DNA from 2 places in the Micromonospora sp. CNB394 genome. Region 2 is predicted to be linked to the other one. Evidence: predicted binding sites of a transcription regulator. Region 2 holds the regulator's gene; the other holds the start of a gene.
The links. The regulator HrcA, encoded in region 2, represses chaperone genes, less so after heat shock. The targets are predictions, from matches to a motif close to GGTTNGCACNCTCNNNNNGAGNGTGCNAACC.
Positions count from the first base shown of each region.

Region 1: a site for HrcA is predicted at 2,384-2,414, ahead of groES (co-chaperone GroES). Genes of this name have one in related genera too.

Region 1 covers NZ_KB895826.1:123,455-127,869, forward strand. The annotation lists gene C569_RS0104585 (sugar ABC transporter substrate-binding protein) at 1-336, opposite strand, end outside; gene ybaK (Cys-tRNA(Pro) deacylase) at 539-1,018, opposite strand; gene C569_RS0104595 (methyltransferase domain-containing protein) at 1,060-2,292, opposite strand; gene groES (co-chaperone GroES) at 2,547-2,861, shown strand; gene groL (chaperonin GroEL) at 2,932-4,415, shown strand, end outside.
Region 2 covers NZ_KB895841.1:61,340-65,754, reverse strand. The annotation lists gene dnaJ (molecular chaperone DnaJ) at 1-1,096, opposite strand, end outside; gene hrcA (heat-inducible transcriptional repressor HrcA) at 1,170-2,192, opposite strand; gene C569_RS32455 (DUF4870 domain-containing protein) at 2,424-3,059, shown strand; gene hemW (radical SAM family heme chaperone HemW) at 3,099-4,322, opposite strand; gene C569_RS0118820 (enoyl-CoA hydratase-related protein) at 4,342-4,415, shown strand, end outside.

The DNA.
Region 1 (4,415 bases), on a different contig from region 2:
CTTGCCGGTGCCGGAGTCCAGGTTGACGATCATCAGGACGTTGACGCCGTTGGTGATCATCTGGTCGGCGATGGTCTGGAACGCGGTCTTGTCGTTCTGCGCGTTCTGGATGTCGGACTCGACGCCGGCCGCGTCGAACGCCGCCTTCAGGTACTTGCGGTCCGCGCCCTCCCAGCGGGCGGAGGACTTGCTGTCCGGCAGGATCACGCCGATCTTCGGCTTCTTGGCGTTGGAGCCGCCGGCCTCGTCGGACGAACCGCCGTTGTCACCGCAGGCGGCCATGCTGCCGGTCGCGAGCAGACCGACGGCCGCGAAGGTGAGGAAGCCCATGCGCATGTGCAGGGTCCTTTCGGAGGTGGGGGAGTGGTGTTTTGTTGTGCCCGGCAACGTATTCCCCGCTTCCGGTGCGCCGCAAGACTGCCGAGGTCAGAAGTTTGTTGGCGGCGGTAACAATTCAGCAACGCGGTTGTCACCCGGTGGACACCCCCGGGACAGCGCGCTCCGGGGAGCCCTCCCGCACGGACCGTCACGAACTCGCTCAGGCGGACGCGATCGGTGCTGTCGTCGCCCCGGTGAGCGCCACCAGATCCGTCGGTGCGAGCTGCACCTGCAACCCCCGGCGACCCGCCGAGACGTACACCGTCGGGTACGCCAGCGCGGAGGCGTCGACGACAGTCGGTAGCCGCTTGCGCTGCCCGAGCGGGCTGATGCCGCCACGGACGTACCCGGTCGCCCGCTCGGCCCTCGCGCGGTCGGCCATCGTCGCCCGTTTGCCGCCGGCCGCGGCGGCGAGCGCCTTCAGGTCCAGCTCGCCGGTCACCGGCACCACCGCCACCGTCAGCCCGCCGTCGACCTCGGTGACGAGCGACTTGAACACGCGCTCCGGCGCCACCCCGAGCGCCGTCGCGACGAGCGCGCCGTAGTTCGGCGCATCAGGCGATACGTCGTAGGTGTGGGTGCTGTGGGCGATCTTCCGCTTGCTCAGCAACGCGATCGCCGGAGTGCCAGGGCCCGCCACGGGCTCAAGCTAACCCGCGCGCAGCGGCACCGCGAGCCGGGTCAACCGCCGGCCGGAACCGGCCGGCAGACGAGCGCAGTGGGGTCGCCCGCCACCCGGGTCAGCGCCAGGCTCGCCGCCTCGTCGCCGGACAGCCGCAGGTCGCGGCGCAGTTTCTCCGGCTCCAGCGCCGAACCGCGCTTGCGGATCTCGACCCGGCCGACCCGCCGCTCCCGCAGCAGGGCGCGCAGCCGCTTCAGCGAGAACTGCAGCACGTCGGTGATCTCCAGGCAGCGGGCGAACGGAGTGGGCCGGGCCTCGTCGGCGTACAGGTAGGCGATCGACGGGTCGGCGAGCGTGGCGTCCAGGTCGGCGGCCAGCTCGGCGATCAGGTGCGCGCGCACCACCGCCGGGTCCGGGTCGTAGAGGAACCGCCGCACCGGTCCCACCGGCGCCTCGACCGCGCCGGTTCCGGTGAGGTGATAGGAGGGGACCCTTTTACTACCTGAGGCGTTAAGAAGGGGCCCTTCCTTCTCGCGCAGCAGTGTGGCGCGGCGCGGGACGGCGGCCAGGTCGCCGCACCAGAGCGCCGCCTCGACCAGGTCGCCGTCGACGCTGACCCACTCCGCCTCCGCGCCCGCCGGGATCAGCGCGTGGTCCAGTCCGGGCGCCACCTTCACCACGGTGCGTGGCACCCGCGCGGCCAGGCCGGTGACGAAGTCCCACGGCGGCGAGTAGGCGTTCGGGTCGAAGACGCGCCGGCCGGTGCCGGCCCGCCGCCGCGCCGGATCGCAGAACACCGCGTCGACCCCGCTCACGTCGAACGCCGTGGCGTCACCGCACTCGACCGTCACCAGGTCGGCGAGCCCGGCCGCCTCGGCGTTCGCGGCGGCCATCGTGGCGGTCACCGGGTCGGCCTCCACCGCGTACACCCGGATGCCGGCGCGGGCCGCGGCGAGCGCGTCCGCCCCGAGGCCGCACCCCAGGTCGGCCAGCGTGGTCACGCCCGCGGCGCGCAGCCGTGCCGCGCGCCGGTCGGCGACCGCGCGGCGGGTGGCCTGCTCCAGCCCGGCCCGGGTGAGGAGCATCCCGGCCGCCGCCGCGCCGAACTTGCCGTCCGCGCGGCGGCGCAGCTCCGCCTGGGTCAGCGCCGCCGCGGCGAGTCCGCCGGGGATGCCGGCCGAGCGCAGCGCGGCCGCCGCCGCCAGCGGGTCGCCGCCGGCCACCCGCTCGGCCGCGGCGAGCGCCGCCGATCCCTCGGGGGTACGCAGCGCGGCGAGCTGGTCGAGATCCACGCGCTCATTGTCCCGGCCCGGTTCCGGCGCGACACGGAGGGCGACGCGTTGGCACTCTCCTTGACGGAGTGCTAGCCGAGGAATAACCTGCGATTAGCACTCTCACCCTGAGGGTGCCAACCCCCGAGCCTCGCGCCCGGAGGTTGAGCGCCAGGCGGACCGGCACCCGCGACGACGGCCCCGCCCGGTGGCATGAGGCAGATTGACGCTGGTCGGCGTGCCGGCCGGCAACGACACCAAGTACCCGGGAGGGTATGCCCGTGACTACCGCGACCAAGGTTGCGATCAAGCCGCTCGAGGACCGCATCGTGGTCCAGGCGAACGAGGCCGAGACCACCACCGCCTCGGGCATCGTGATCCCCGACACCGCCAAGGAGAAGCCGCAGGAGGGCACCGTCCTCGCTGTCGGCCCGGGCCGGATCGACGACAAGGGCAACCGCGTGCCGATCGACGTGAAGGTCGGCGACACCGTCCTCTACTCGAAGTACGGCGGCACCGAGGTCAAGTACGCCGGCGAGGAGTACCTGGTGCTCTCCGCCCGCGACGTCCTCGCGGTCATCGAGAAGTAAGCAACCGATCAGTGTCGTTGCCCCGGTCCGGCTCGCCGGGCCGGGGCAACGACGCTTCGAAGGGATACTGATGGCGAAGATCCTCAGCTTCTCGGACGACGCCCGGCACCTGCTGGAGCACGGTGTCAACGCCCTCGCGGACGCGGTCAAGGTCACCCTCGGCCCGCGCGGGCGCAACGTCGTCCTGGACAAGAAGTTCGGTGTGCCCACGATCACCAACGACGGCGTGACCATCGCCAAGGAGATCGAGCTCACCAACCCGTACGAGAACCTCGGCGCGCAGCTGGTCAAGGAGGTGGCGACCAAGACCAACGACGTCGCCGGCGACGGGACCACCACCGCCACCGTGCTGGCCCAGGCGATGGTCCGCGAGGGCCTGCGCAACGTGGCCGCCGGCGCCAACCCGACCGGCCTGAAGCGGGGCATCGACGCGGCGGCCGCCAAGGTCTCCGAGGCGCTGCTCGGCAAGGCCGTCGAGGTCTCCGGCAAGGAGTCGATCGCGCACGTCGCGACCGTCTCCGCGCAGGACGCCGCCATCGGCGAGCTGATCGCCGAGGCGATGGAGAAGGTCGGCCGCGACGGCGTCATCACCGTCGAGGAGGGCTCCGCGCTCGTCACCGAGCTGGAGGTGACCGAGGGTCTCCAGTTCGACAAGGGCTTCATCTCGCCGAACTTCGTCACCGACCTGGAGGCGCAGGAGGCGGTCCTGGAGGACCCGTACATCCTGATCACCACCCAGAAGATCTCGGCGATCGAGGAGCTGCTGCCGCTGCTGGAGAAGGTTCTCCAGAACAACAAGCCGCTGCTCATCGTCGCCGAGGACGTCGAGGGTCAGGCCCTGTCCACGCTCGTGGTCAACGCGCTGCGCAAGACCGTCAAGGTCTGCGCGGTCAAGGCCCCCGGCTTCGGCGACCGCCGCAAGGCGATGCTGCAGGACATGGCGATCCTGACCGGCGCCGAGCTGGTCGCCCCGGAGCTGGGCTACAAGCTCGACCAGGTCGGCCTGGAGGTGCTCGGCACCGCCCGTCGCGTCGTGGTCGACAAGGAGAACACCACCGTCGTCGACGGTGGCGGGCAGTCCGCCGAGGTCGCCGACCGGGTCGCGCAGATCCGCAAGGAGATCGAGGCGTCCGACTCCGAGTGGGACCGGGAGAAGCTGGCCGAGCGGCTGGCGAAGCTCTCCGGCGGCATCGCCGTGATCAAGGTCGGCGCGGCCACCGAGGTCGAGATGAAGGAGCGCAAGCACCGCATCGAGGACGCCATCGCCGCGACCAAGGCCGCGGTCGAGGAGGGTACGGTCCCGGGTGGCGGCGCCGCCCTGGCCCAGATCCTGCCGGCGCTCGACGACGACCTGGGCTTCACCGGTGACGAGAAGGTCGGCGTCTCGATCGTGCGCAAGTCGCTCGTCGAGCCGCTGCGCTGGATCGCCCAGAACGCCGGCCACGACGGTTACGTGGTGGTGCAGAAGGTGGTCGGCAAGGACTGGGGCCACGGCCTCGACGCCGCCACCGGCGAGTACGTCGACCTGGCCAAGTCCGGCATCATCGACCCGGT
Region 2 (4,415 bases):
GCTTGGTCAGCTCGGCGACCTCCTCGCCGCGCGTCTTGGCGAAGTCGCGCAGCATCCGCTCCTGGTCGGCGTCGAGCTTGGTCGGGGTACGCACGTCCAGGTGCACGTAGAGGTCGCCCCGTCCGGTGCCGCGCAGGTGCGGTACGCCCCGGGCGCGCAGCCGCAGCGTGCTGCCGGGCTGGGTGCCGGGCTTGACGTCGACCACCTCCTCGCTGTCGAGCGCCTTGATGGTCAGCCGGGTGCCGAGCGCGGCGGCGGTCATCGGCACCGTCACCCGGCAGTGCAGGTCGTCGCCCTTGCGGGAGTAGACGTCGTGCGGCCGCTCGTGGATCTCGACGTAGAGGTCACCGGCGGTGCCGCCACCCGGGCCGACCTCACCCTGCTGGGCCAGGCGGATCCGCATGCCGTCCTCGACTCCGGCCGGGATCTTGACGGTCAGCGAACGGCGGGTGCGCACCCGGCCGTCACCGGCGCAGGTCGGGCAGGGGTGCGGGATGGTGGTGCCGAAGCCCTGGCAGACGGTGCACGGCCGGGCGGAGACCACCTGACCGAGGAACGTCCGCTGCACCGACTGCACCTCGCCCCGGCCGCCGCACGCCTCGCAGGTGGCCAGGTGGGTGCCGGCGGCGGTGCCGGCGCCGGAGCAGGTGGTGCAGAGCACTGCGGTGTCGACGGTGATCGGCGCCTCGACGCCGAACGCGGTCTCGTTGAGGTCCAGTTCCAGGCGCAGGATCGCGTCCGCGCCGGGGCGGGTGCGCGGGCGCGGCCCACGGCTGCCGCCGGCGGCGCCGCCGAAGAACGCGTCCATGATGTCCTGGAAGCCGACGAACGGACCGGCGCCGCCCGGGCCCCCGGGACCGCCCATGCCACCGCCGCCCGGGGCGAGCGGGTCGCCGCCGAGGTCGACGATCTGCCGCTTCCGGTCGTCCGAGAGGACCTCGTAAGCGGCGTTGATGTCCTTGAACTTCTCCTGGGCCTCCGGGTCCGGATTGACGTCCGGGTGGAACTGCCGCGCCAGCTTGCGGTAGGCGCGCTTGATCTCGTCGTCGGAGGCGTCCCGGCTCACGCCGAGAATGCCGTAGTAGTCCCTGGCCACTGGGTTAGGTGTCCTCATGTTCGTCTCGCGTCGCTCCGGTCGTCGGCCGGAACCGGCCGTCGGCCCTGACTGGTCAGTTCTGGGCCAGCAGTTCGCCCACGTAGCGTGCCACGGCCCTCACCATGGCGATATTGCCGGGGTAGTCCATCCGGGTCGGCCCGAGCACGCCGAGACCGCCGACGATGGTGCTGCCCGGTCCGTAGCCGGTGCTGACCACCGAGGCGGCCCGCAGGTTGTCGACTTCGTTCTCGTCGCCGATGAGCACCCGGGTGGTGCTCGGCTCGGTCTCGCCGATCAGCTTGAGCAGCACGACCTCTTCTTCGAGCGCCTCCAGGACGGGGCGCAGCGAACCCTGGAAGTCGAGCAGGCCACCCCGGGTGAGGTTGGCCTGCCCGGCCAGCGCGAGGCGCTCCTCGTGCCGTTCCACGAGCGTCTCCAGCAGCACGGTGGAGAGCGTGGTCATGGCCGGGCGCAGGCGCGGCGCCGACTCGTCGACGAGCGCCTGCACCAGCGGCGGCGTCTCGGCGAGCTGACTGCCGACGAGCTTCTCGTTCACCAGCCGGCGCAGGTCGGTTACGTCGTCGGCGGGCACCGGGGCGGGCAGCTCGACCAGCCGCTGCTCGACCCGGCCGGTGTCGGCGATCATCACGACCATGAGCCGGGTGGTGGAGATCGGCACCAGCTCCAGGTGACGCACCTTGGAGCGGGCCAGGCTCGGGTACTGCACGACCGCCACCTGCCGGGTGAGCTGGGCGAGCAGCCGGACCGTACGGTGCACCACGTCGTCTAGGTCGACGGCGCCGACCAGGAAGCGCTCGATCGCCCGGCGCTCGGCCGGGCTGAGCGGCTTGATCCGGGACAGCCGGTCGACGAAGAGGCGGTAGCCGCGGTCGGTGGGCACCCGGCCGGCGCTGGTGTGCGGCTGCCGGATGTAGCCCTCCTCCTCCAGCACCGCCATGTCGTTGCGCACGGTGGCCGGCGAGACGCCGAGCTGGTGCCGCTCGACCAGCGTCTTGCTGCCGACCGGCTCCTGCGTGGCGACGTAGTCCTCGACGATCGCGCGCAGCACGGCGAGTTTGCGGTCGTCGAGACCCATTCCCCACCTCCTGACGCACCTCGGTCGGCCGGCACGCGGCATCCGCCGGGCGGCTGGCACTCGACTGTAGCGAGTGCCAGTCTACGTCGGCACCCCCGCCGACGCGATGATCGCCCGACGGACCTGCGGTGCGGCCCACCACACACCGCGCCCCACCAGGGCCGAACAGCCGGTCATCGTCGGCCTGTGTCGCTCTGGTGCGAGTTGACCGGTGCACCTACCGTGGCGACCATGACTGAACCTCCTCGCCCTCCCGGGTCGGGGGACTCCGGCCCCCAGCCCGACCCGTCGGCCCCCTACGGCTCGTCGCCGGGCGACGAACCACCCACCGCTCCACTGTCCGGGGCGCCGGGCCCCGGCGGCTATCCCCCGCCCGGTGACTATCCGCCCCCGGGCGGCTACCCGCCCCCGGGTGGTCAACCTCCGCCGGGCGGCTACCCGCCCCCGGGTGGTTACCCCCCGCCGGGCGGCACGCCGGGCTACGGCGCCGGTGGCGGGTACGGTCCCGCCGCGTACGCCAACAACGACGAGAAGACGTGGGCCCTGGTGGCGCACTTCGGCGGTGCCGCGGGTGTCATCGTCGGCGGCGGCCTGCTCGGCTGGGTCGCTCCGCTCATCGCGCTGATGACCCGCGGTCAGCAGTCGCCGACGGTCCGCGCGCACGCGGTCGCGGCGCTGAACTTCCAGATCACCTGGACCGTCGCCAGCGTGCTCGCCTGGGTGATCACGGTCATCAGCTGCGGGATCCTGTTCTTCGTCCCGATGCTGGTCTGGCTGGTGCCGCTGATCTTCGGGATCATCGGCGGGATCAAGGCCAACGAGGGTGTGCTGTACCGCTACCCGTTGACCTACAACTTCGTCAAGTGACACCGCCGGCCGGCCGAGGGGGCGGCCGGCCGGCCCCGGTCACGGCAGCAGGTCGCGTACCACCGCGTCGGCCAGCAGCCGGCCGCGCAGCGTCAGCACCACCAGCCCCCGCGCGTACGCCCCGGCGTCGAGCAGCCCGGCGTCGCGGGCCCGCTCGGCGCCCGCCCGGCCGGCGGCGTCCAGCACGTCCAGCGGCAGCCCGGAGGCGAGCCGCACCCGCAGCATCACGTCCTCCATGTGCTGCTCGTCCGGGGTGAGCTGCTCCCGGGCCAGCGCGGGCGAGGCGCCCTCGGCCAGCCGCGCCGCGTACGCGCTCGGGTGCTTCACGTTCCACCACCGCACGCCGCCGACGTGGCTGTGCGCCCCCGGGCCCAGGCCCCACCAGTCGGCGCCGGTCCAGTAGAGCAGGTTGTGCCGGCACGCCGCCGCCGCCGAACGGGCCCAGTTCGACACCTCGTACCAGGAGAACCCGGCCACGCCGAGCACGGCCTCCGCGGCCAGGTAGCGGTCCGCCGCCACGTCGTCGGAGGGGTACGGCAGCTCCCCCCGGCGCATCCGCGCGGCCAGCCGGGTGCCGTCCTCCACGATCAGGGCGTACGCGCTGACGTGGTCCACGCCCGCGTCGACCACCTGGGCCAGCGAGGCGGCGAAGTCCTCAGCCGTCTCGCCCGGCGTGCCGTAGATCAGGTCCAGGTTCACGTGCGCGAACCCGGCGTCACGCGCCTCCAGGGCGGCGGCGGTGGCCCGGCCCGCGCTGTGCCGCCGGTCGAGCACCGCGAGCACCCCCGGCGCGGCGGACTGCATGCCCAGCGAGATCCGGGTGTAGCCGGCCGCCCGCAGCGTCTTGAGCGACTCCGGGCTCACCGACTCGGGGTTGGCCTCGGTGGTCACCTCGGCGTCGGCGGCCAGCCCCCAGACGCGGTCGATGCCGTCGAGGATCCGGGCCAGATCGTCGGCGGGCAGCAGGGTGGGCGTGCCACCGCCGACGAAGACGGTGTCGACCCGGGGCGGCGGCGAGTCGCCCAGCACCCGGGCGGCCAGCGCCAGCTCCGCCAGCACCGAGTCGGCGTACGTCTCCCGGCTCACCCCGCCACCCAGTTCCGAAGCGGTGTACGTGTTGAAGTCGCAGTAACCGCACCGGCTGGCACAGAACGGCACGTGGACGTACACGCCGAAGCCGCGGGCACCGACGGCGCGAGTGGCGGTGGCGGGCAGCGATCCGTCGCGCGGGACGGGTTCGCCTTCTGGAAGGACGCCGGGCATGGCCACTAGTGTGCCCGGCATGACCTCTCCGGACGCTCTCGTGCGAGTCGCCACGGCCCGTGGGGTGACCACCCTCACCCTGGACAGCCCGCA